2 regions of the Streptomyces krungchingensis genome follow, and region 1 is predicted to be linked to the other one. Evidence: riboswitches for the same ligand, from Rfam matches in the RefSeq annotation. Region 1 holds a riboswitch; the other holds the start of a gene.
The links. Region 1 has a riboswitch for guanidine ahead of ACSYGO_RS19750 (DMT family transporter). Riboswitches for the same ligand answer to the same signal wherever they lie in the genome.

Region 1 (4,968 bases):
CACGGCAGGGCGCGCACCACCTCGCCGAGGACACCCGGGAACACGTTCAGCGGCAGCAGCATCCCCGAACAGAAGATGCCCGCGATCCAGGCGAGTTGGGCCACCCCGGCCCCGTCGAGGAGCCAGAACGCGCAGAGCGCCACCAGGAAGCGCAGGGCGAAGCTGACGACCACCCCGAGCGCCACCGCCACCAGGAACGCGATCCAGGCCAGCGGGTCGGCGGGCAGCGCCAGGTCGAAGAAGAGCGCGCCGAACGCGAGCGGGACGACACCGCGCCCCAGCAGATGGAACAGGGCACGGCCCGCGTCCTGGGCCAGCCACCACAACTGGAGGTCGGCGGGCCGGTACAGGTCGATCGCGATGTCACCCGTACGGATTCTCTCGATCAGCTCGTCCTCGAAGCCGCCGCCCATCACCGCGACGACCATCAGCAGCGCCTGGCCCAGCCACACGTAACTGAGCGCCTGCGCCTGGTCGTAGCCGCCGAGATGCGGTCTGTCGTCCCACAACGCGATGAAGATGTACGCCAGGATCAGCCCGAAGACGGTGTTGGTGAACACCCCCGCCGCCGTGGCGGTCCGGTACGTGGCGTAGCGCCGGAACCCGCCGACCGCGACGGCGGCGTACAACCGCCCTGTGCCCACGAGGAGATCCTCTCTGGTGTGCCCGAGCCCGCCGGCGACCGCGCCGAGGCCAAAGGTCCGGAGCCTAACCGCGGGGCCGAGACACCCGCCACGCATTTTCCGGGCAGGACGCGTGCCGGGAACCGGGAACGGAATGGCGGGTGCGAAAGTCTTCAAGTGGGGGCGCACAAGGCGTACGAGGTCGTACGGCGACGTACGAAGCGAAACGGGAGTCCGGCGAACAGATGAGTGACGAGCCGCAGCCGCAGCACGGAGCGGGTCCGCAGGAAGGAGCACCGGGCGAGCCCGGCAAGAAGCAGAAGCGCAGGCGCACCGGCTGGCGCCGGATCGTCCCGACCTGGCGGATGGTGTTCGGCACATTCCTCGTCGCCCTGCTGCTTCTGATCGGCTTCTTCGCGCTCGGCTACTACCTGGTGAAGATCCCGCCCGCGAACGCCGCGGCGACCAAGCAGAGCAACGTCTACCTGTACGCCGACGGCAGTCAGCTCGCCCGCGACGGCGAGGTCAACCGCGAGAACGTCTCACTCGCGAAGATCTCCAAGGACGCCCAGCACGCCACGCTCGCGGCCGAGGACCGGGACTTCTACAGCGAGTCGGCCGTCGACCCGCAGGCGATGCTCCGCGCCGCCTGGAACACCGCCACCGGCAAGGGCAGGCAGTCCGGCTCGACGATCACCCAGCAGTACGTGAAGAACTACTACCTGGGCCAGGAGCAGACCGTCACGCGGAAGGCGAAGGAGTTCTTCATCTCCATCAAGCTCGACCGGGAGAAGAGCAAGGACGACATCCTGGAGGGCTACCTCAACACCAGCTACTACGGCCGCAACGCGTACGGGATCCAGGCCGCCGCCCAGGCCTACTACGGCGTCGACGCGGACGAACTGACGGTCGGCCAGGGCGCCTACCTCGCCGCCCTCCTCAACGCGCCCAGCGAGTACGACGTGATCGCGCACCCGGAGAACAAGCCCGCCGCCCTCGCCCGCTGGAACTACGTCCTCGACGGCATGATCGCCAAGAAGTGGCTCACCCCCGCGGAGCGCACCGGCGTGCAGTTCCCCGCGCCCAAGCAGGCCAAGGGCTCGGCCGGCATGTCCGGCCAGCGCGGCTATCTCGTGCAGGCCGTCAAGGAGTACCTCACGAGCAACAAGATCGTCGACGAGGACACCCTCGCCGCCGGCGGCTACCGCATCACCACCACACTGCAGAAGCCCAAGCAGGACGCCTTCGTGAAGGCCGTCGACGACCAGGTGATGGACAAGCTCGACAAGAAGAACCGCAAGACCGACACCTACGTCCGCGCGGGCGGCGTCGCCATCGACCCCTCCAACGGCAAGGTCGTCGCCATGTACGGCGGCATCGACTACACCAAGCAGTACGTGAACAACGCGACCCGCCGCGACTACCAGGTCGGCTCCACCTTCAAACCGTTCGTGTTCACCGCCGCCGTCGAGAACCACTCGACGACCGGCGACGGCCGCATGATCAACCCGAACACCGTCTACGACGGCACCAACAAGCGCCCCGTACGGGGCTGGAGCGGCGGCGCCTACGCCCCCGAGAACGAGGACGGCTACTCGTACGGCGACATCACCGTGCGCACCGCCACCGACCGGTCCGTCAACTCGGTGTACGCGCAGATGGCCGTCGACGTCGGCCCGGACGAGGTCGAGAAGACGGCCGTGTCCCTCGGCATCCCCTCGAACACCCCCGACCTGACCGCGTCCCCCTCCATCGCGCTCGGCCCGGCCACCGCCAGCGTCCTCGACATGGCGGAGGCGTACGCCACCCTCGCCAACCACGGCAGGCGCGGCACGTACTCGCTCGTCGAGAAGATCACCAAGGACGGCGCGGAGGCCGTCGAACTGCCGAGCCGGGACACCCACCAGGCGGTGAGCCGCGAAGCGGCGGACACCACCACCTCCGTCCTGCGCAGCGTCGTCGAGGGTGGCACCGGCACGGCCGCACAGGCCGCGGGCCGCCCCACCGCCGGCAAGACCGGCACCGCCGAGGAGGACCAGGCCGCCTGGTTCGCGGGCTACACCCCGGACCTCGCGACCGTGGTGTCCGTGATGGGCCAGGACCCCGACACCGGCGCCCACAAGCCGCTGTACGGCGCCCTCGGCGAGACCCGGATCAACGGCGGCGCCTACCCGGCCCGGATCTGGGCGCAGTTCACCCGGACCGCGCTCCGCGGCACCCCGGTGTCGGACTTCGACCTCCAGCTCCAGCCCGGCGCCGAGCAGACGCAGACCCCGACGACCGAACCCAGCACGCCGGACACCATCGGCGGCCAGGACGACGACGGCGGCACGTCGGACGGCGAGGACATCCAGGGCCAGGACATCCAGGGCCAGAGCCAAGGACAGGTCGAGGGGCAGACCGAGGGCCAGACCGAGGGCCAGGACCAGGGCCAGAGCCAGGGTCAGACCGAGGGCCAGACGGACGGCGGCACCACCGACGGCGGCACGATCGACGGAGGCACGTCGGACGGCGGGACCACCGACGGCGGGACCACCGACGGGGGCACCACCGACGGCACCAGCACCGGAGGGACGACGGACGGCGGCACGACCGACGGCGGCACGAACGGGACGATCGCCGGCACCAACCCCTTCGGGCGGGCCCCGCACCGCCGGTCCTAGGCCCTCGGCCCGGTCGGCGACCAGGCTGGTCGGTGACCGGCCGGTCAGCGGCCGGGCCGGTCAGCGGCCGGGCCCGTCAGTGACCGGGCCCGTCAGTGACCCGAGGTCGCCTTGAGACCCACCACGGCGACCAGCAGCAGACACACGAAGAAGATCCGGGCGGCGGTCACCGGCTCGCCGAGCACCACCATGCCGAGCACCGCCGCCCCGGCGGCGCCGATCCCGACCCAGACGCCGTAGGCGGTACCGATGGGCAGGGACCTGGCCGCGTACGAGAGAAGAAGCATGCTCGCGACGATCCCGGCACCCGTGGCCAGGCTCGGCCACAGCCGGGTGAAACCGTCGGTGTACTTCATGCCGATCGACCAGCCCACCTCCAGCAGACCGGCGACGACGAGCAGAACCCAGGCCATGACGGCACCTCCGTGCATCGGACGACAGGGGGTGCGTCGTCTTTGCAATCCCGGTACGGCGCGTCTCGTCGGGTCCCTCCACCGTAGCAAAACACAGGCAAAAGGGGCTGGTGACCATGGTCACCAGCCCCTTCGGCAGACGTACACCTACAAGTACAAGCCCGTCGAGTCCTCGGAGCCCTCGAAGCGGTCCGCGGCGACGGCGTGCAGATCCCGCTCGCGCATCAGCACGTAGGCGATCCCGCGCACCTCGACCTCGGCACGGTCCTCCGGGTCGTACAGAACGCGGTCGCCCGGCTCGACCGTCCGGACGTTCTGCCCGACGGCGACGACCTCGGCCCAGGCCAGACGGCGGCCGACCGCAGCCGTCGCGGGGATCAGGATGCCGCCGCCGGACCGGCGCTCGCCCTCCGCGGCGTCCTGCCGCACCAGCACACGGTCGTGCAGCATGCGGATGGGCAACTTGTCGTGATGGGTGCTGTGCTTATCCCGATTGGCGCTCACGCCCCGAACCTACCTGCCCCGGCCGCCTCCGCACGCGAGTGGGTCGATCCTCGCCCCGCGGAAACCACCCGGCGGCACCCGGACGGGCCCCGCCCCGACCCCGGCCCCCGGCCCCCGGCCCCCGGTGGATCAGCGCTTGCGGCGCCGGGAACCGACGGCGAGCAGGCCGACGACACCGGCCACGACCAGGGCCACCGGCACGATGCGCTCCAGGCGGGGCGCGCCCTCCTCGCTGACCAGCTGGCCCTTCACATCGCTGACCACGCGATTGACACCGACGTAGGCACGGCCGAGCGTGTGGTCGATGTGCGAGGCGACCTTGGCCTTCGCGTCACCCACGATCGTCTTCGGGTGCACCCGCACGCCGATCTCGTCGAGGGTCTCGGCGAGCGTTTCGCGGCGGCGCTTGATGTCCGCCTCGATCTCCGCCGGAGTCCTGGTATCCGACGTTCTCGACGTATCCGACACCGCGCTGCCTCCGTGGTCGTGTTCTGACTCTCTGCCGTCGACAGTCTGTCAGCTCGGGCAGCCGCGCACCCCTCGGCACCCCCATTACGCTCGTCACCCATAGGTCCGTAAACCATCCCCCGGCCACGTGAGGTACCGATGAGCGAGCGACTCCAGCCCGGCGACACCGCCCCCGACTTCAGCCTGCCCGACGCCGACGGCAACGAGGTCTCCCTCTCCGGCCACAAGGGCCGCAAGGTCATCGTGTACTTCTACCCGGCCGCCCTGACCCCCGGCTGCACCAAGCAGGCCTGCGAC
Region 2 (4,968 bases), 3.8 Mb from region 1:
CCGGGACGCGTAGGGAGCGGGGCGGAAGTCCGGGTCGTAGAAGCACCCGGTGCCGTAGACGCGGTCGAACCGGGCACACGACGACGCGACGGACCGCGGTGTCGGCTTCTTCCCCGTCCGCACCCAGGCGTCGAGCGCGGCGATCGAGTTGGCGTACTCCGAGTCGCTGAGCTCGCTGTGCTCGCTCTCCTCCGTGAAGGTCTGCACGAGGTGCTTCCCACGGTGTGCGGCCTCGACGCTCGCACGGTAGGCGGCCTCGTGCTCGACGAACGCGGTGGGGTCGTCGATGGCGTGCATCGTGAGCACCGGGAGGGAGATCCGCCCGGTCAGGTCGCTGTCGTAGGACAGATCGCGGCGGGCGGCGGGGTCCGCGGAGAAACGCTCGAGACCCTTGTTCAGCGCTGCGTCGTCGTGCGAACCGGAATACCGCACGCTCGCGTTGTCGAAGGGATTCCGGTCGCCGAGCCGGTTGTGCACGATGTCGCGGAAGGTGAACACGGAGAAGCGCAGATGCGACTCCAGCGTCCGCTCGGGGATGCGCGTCACCGCGAGGATGTCGTCGAGGTTGCGCTGCTGGAGCGCGGTGCGGTCCTGGGGAGCGGACGCGTATCCCGTGCACTCCTGGAGACGCGCACGCAGCCCTGCCGTCGTGAGCGTGGAGGAGGGGCGCAGGCCCTGCCACAGCGGGTACTGCGGCTCGTCGGGGCGCGGCAGGTTCCGGCAGTAGTACTGGTAGACCACGCGCAGATCGACGCGGTAGTCGTATCCCCGGGAACCGCCTGCCAGGACGCCGCTGGTGAGCAGGGCTCCGTCGTAGGGGCCGCCCTTCTTGCCGTACTCCTCGACGACCTTGGCCGCGACGTCGCCGCCCCAGGACTGTCCGTGGACGTAGGTCCGCTCCGGCCTGCCGAACTCGTCCACGAACAGGCGCCGCAGGTGCTCCGTGTCGGCCGCCGCCATCCTGGTTCCGTAGCCGCCCCTGCGGTAGGACGAGCCCGCCCAGGCGTACCCTTCGTCGACCATCACCGCCCAGCGGTCCAGGTCGCCGACGCTGCGCTGGGGATCGGACTCGTCGCCGAGGTCGGGCCCGCCGTGCGCGTGGACGACCAGCGAACCGTTCCACTGCTTGGGGACGGCGATCGCGTAGTACGCGCCGTCGGAGTCCCGGCCCGTGTAGCAGGTCGCCTTGTCGCCGACGCCTGCCGGGCAGGTGGTGATCCCGGGTCCCGACGGGGCGGCCTGCGCCGGGACGGTGCCGCTCACCACTCCGGCGAGCAGGCCCGCGACGCCCATGGCCAGTGCCATGCGGTGCCGCGTCCGCGGTGTCCGGGGTGGCGAGGGCTGGTTTCGACGTGAGCTGCGCAAGGCAACGCTCCTCCACTCGGTGGCGCGCCGTCGCGCCGAGCGTGGCGATGCTAGGAGCGCACCGGCCCGCACACCATCAAGGAGGCAGTTGTGTTCATACTGTGCGCGGACCTGGCGCACGGGGGCGGACGGGGTCAGCGCTCCTGAAGTGCCGCCAGGGCATGGACGGTCGACGAGGTCTGCGGGTACAGCCGCCGGTAGAGGGCGTACAACTCGTCGTAGCGCCCGGTGTTCTGCGCGCGGGGCGTCACCACCTCGCGCACCGGGTTCCAGTCCTCGACGGTGACGTCCGCGACGAGTTGTGCGGCCAGCAGCGCGCTGCCGTAGCCGGCGCCGATGGTCGTGGTCCGCAGTTCCTGCGGGCGGCCGGTGATGTCGGAGACGATCTGCGTCCACAGGGAGCCCTGGGTGCCGCCCCCGACCGCGACCACACGTCGGATGTCCCCGCCGGCCGCCTCGATGACCTCGATGTTGTGGCGGACACCGAACCCGGTGGCCTCCAGAGCGGCCCGGTAGAGGTCGCCTCGGGTGTGGGACAGGGTGAGTCCGGCGATCACTCCGCGGGCGTCCGGGTCCATGACCGGGGTGCGCTCGCCGGAGAAGTACGGGAGCATCAGCAGGCCGTTGGCGCCGGGGCCCGACTCGGCTGCCAGACGGGTGAGTTCGGCGTGGTCGGTGCCGGTGAACAGGTCGCGCAGCCAGTTGGTGACGGCGCCGGAGGTGGCCATGCCGCCGGCCAGGTTGCGGGTGCCCCGGAGCGCGCCGACCGTGCCCCACAGGGACGGACTCGTCAGCGGCTCGGGCACTGTGTGGATGAGGAACATGGTGGTGCCGTACATGAGCATCAGGTCGCCGGTGTTCTGCGCGCCCACACTCAGCGCCTCAGCCCAGGCGTCGATGGTCCCGGTGGTGACGGGGATGCCGGAGGGCAGTCCGGTGTCCCGGGCGGCCCGGGCGGTGAGTGTGCCGGCGGACTCACCGGACCAGCGCAGCGGCGGCAGGTCGATGCCGGGTGCCACTTCGGCGGCCCAGGGGGCGTACCACTCGCAGGCGATCGTGTCGTAGAGCGGGGTGCACTGGCTCGCCGAGTGGTGGTCGAGGACGTAGCTCCCCGTGAGGTTCCTGACCAGCCAGGAACTCGGCATGTACAGGCGTCGGGCCCGGGCGTAGAGCTCGGGCTCCTCGTCGGCGATCCAGGCGATCTTCGGCCCCGCGGCCTGGGTCGAGAGGGCGGATCCGCCGCGGCGGATGATCTCCTCCGCGCCGAGCCGTTCCTCGATGTGCCGGATCTGGCGGACGGAGCGCGTGTCCACTCCGTAGAGGACGGCGGGGCGCAACGGCGCGTCGTGCTCGTCGGTCAGCAGGACGCAGGGCCCCATGCCGCTGACCCCGACGGCGACCACGCTGGTGTCTCCGGGCGCGATGAGCTCCTGGGCGAGTTCGGTGAACTCGCGCCACCACACCGAGGCGTCCATCTCGAAACGGCCGGGACCGGGCCTCGTGGGGGTGTGTTCCCGGACGGCGGAACGGATCGGGGCACCGTCGAGGCCGACGAGCACGCCCTTGCTGCTCGACGTGCCGATGTCCACACCGATGACTGCGTCGCGAGGCATGACGAGGCTCTCAGGCGTCGCGGCAGATGACGAAGGCGGGGAACGGGTGCCTGCCGGGCCGGTCGCCGACCTCGTCGATCGCCGCCCTGATGTCGCGGAGCCGGCTCGGGGCCATCTCCAAGGGTGGCTCGTCGGGCTGGTAGGTGGTCCGGATCGGGTAGTCCACACCGGGCTCGCGCGTCATCTCGATGTGGCACCCGAGCACGTGGGTCACCGGACGGCTGTCCGCGAACTCGATCAGGCGGTCGACGGATCGCGTGAACGCCGGCCAGTCCGCCACGTACAGCCGGCCGGGGTAGACCGTGTCGCCGGTGAGCAGGAATCCCGTCCAGGGGTCGTAGTAGGTGACCGCCGCCTCGTGGTGCCCCGGCGTGGAGAAGCATTCCAGGACACGGCCCCCGAGGTCGATCCGTGCCACCCGGTCGGGATCGCCGCGGAACCCGAAGTAGTCCCATGCCGTGTCGAGTCGGGCTCCCACGACCTGGGTGTCCGGGCGGTCCGTGAACTGCGCGTCCGCGGCGATGTGGTCGCCGTGCGGATGGGTGTGCAGCACGAGCAGCCCGTACCCGTCGTGCGGATCGCGGCGGAGTCGATCGGCGATCAGACCGTCGACGACGCGGCGCAGCGGGAAGTACTCCGCGGACGCGGTGGCCCCGGTGTCCAGCAGCACCGCCCGCTCGCGTCCGAAGAGCAGGAACATGAACGGCGCCTCGTAGTTGATCGCCATGTTCTGCCGGAGGATGAAGGTGTCCTCGTCGTACGCGTGGATCTGGATGTCGGCATCCGTGTTGTGCTTCGCCGACGGTGATCCGTGGTCCCACGCGACGTCCAGCGGGCGGGACCCGTGCACCGCGGGTGCCGGGCCGAACGAGCGCTTGTCTGCGTCCACGACGCCTCCCCTCGTGCGTCGTCTTTGCGGACCGGGTACGGCGCACTTCTCGTCCGGGGCAGGCACCGGCGCGCCGCCGCCCGGAAACTAACACGCCCCGCGAAGTCCCGCAGCCGCGCGGCGACCGGTACTGGCGCGATTTCGTACGAGGACGGCGACCGGCACGGGCGCGTGCGCACAGGAGCACGGCGACCAGCACGTGCACGGTCCCTTGCGAGGGCGACGACCAGCCGGGGCGCGGTCACTTACGGGCTCGCCGACCAGCGAGGGTGCGGTCACGTGCGGGATGGCCGACCAGCGAGGGCGCGATCACGTACCAGCACGGTGACCAGCCGGGGCGGCGCGGTAGTGCGGGATCGGCCGTCGGCCCGGCCGCGGTCGGGCGCAAGCACGATGATGGGCCATGCAGGCGCCGCGCCCCACGGCCGGCCACTCCCCCGTCACGTGCTTACGTCCGCCCGCCCCGTCCGCCCGTCGTCCTCCTGCGGCACGGCGTATCCGGGGACGGAGGGCCATCGCACGGTCAGCACCACCGACTCCTCCTCGGCGACCCAGGAATGGTCCACTCCCCGGCCCCACACGACGTAGTCGCCCTGCTCCGCCAGCACGACGCTGCGACCGGGCAGCTCGACGCGGAAACGGCCGCTGACGAGGACCTGGAGAGCCGTGCGCGTCTCTCCCCGCACCCACTGCTCGCGCCGCTCGCCGCGTGGGTGGACGCCCCACTTGATCTCCACGGCCTCACTCCGGCGGGGATCGCCGGGCTCCTTGAAATGCCCGAGCAGCCAGCCCCGGTCCAGTGCCGCGTCCTTGCCGGCGTTGCCCACGTACACGCTGTCGTCCATGCGCCCGAAGCTAACACCCGCTCCACGGCCCGCGCCGCGATCGGCGCAGGGCGACGGCACCGGACTCGGAGACCGGTCGGACGGATACGGCGTCACGCGTCGCCGGTGCCGGGCCCCGTCGCCGTGGAGGGACGTCCGGCGCTGCTCTCGCGGACCACCAGCCGGTGACCGGCCGTCAGCGTGGACGGCCGGTTGACCGGTGCGTCCGACATCCGGTCGAGCAGCGCCGCCACGGCCATGCGCGCGATCGCCCGCT

Region 2: linked by a shared signal. The riboswitch ahead of ACSYGO_RS03345 (MBL fold metallo-hydrolase) and the one ahead of ACSYGO_RS19750 (DMT family transporter) in region 1 are both predicted to bind guanidine.

What each region holds. Positions count from the first base shown of each region.
Region 1 covers NZ_JBPUKY010000001.1:4,473,276-4,478,243, forward strand. The annotation lists gene ACSYGO_RS19740 (ABC transporter permease) at 1-644, opposite strand, end outside; gene ACSYGO_RS19745 (transglycosylase domain-containing protein) at 869-3,286, shown strand; gene ACSYGO_RS19750 (DMT family transporter) at 3,379-3,699, opposite strand; guanidine-III (ykkC-III) riboswitch at 3,730-3,795, opposite strand; gene ACSYGO_RS19755 (GroES family chaperonin) at 3,847-4,149, opposite strand; gene ACSYGO_RS19760 (DUF3618 domain-containing protein) at 4,333-4,671, opposite strand; gene bcp (thioredoxin-dependent thiol peroxidase) at 4,810-4,968, shown strand, end outside.
Region 2 covers NZ_JBPUKY010000001.1:721,039-726,006, forward strand. The annotation lists gene ACSYGO_RS03335 (hypothetical protein) at 1-1,305, opposite strand, end outside; gene ACSYGO_RS03340 (FGGY-family carbohydrate kinase) at 1,500-2,978, opposite strand; gene ACSYGO_RS03345 (MBL fold metallo-hydrolase) at 2,989-3,867, opposite strand; guanidine-III (ykkC-III) riboswitch at 3,880-3,947, opposite strand; gene ACSYGO_RS03350 (cupin domain-containing protein) at 4,308-4,712, opposite strand; gene ACSYGO_RS03355 (LacI family DNA-binding transcriptional regulator) at 4,805-4,968, opposite strand, start outside.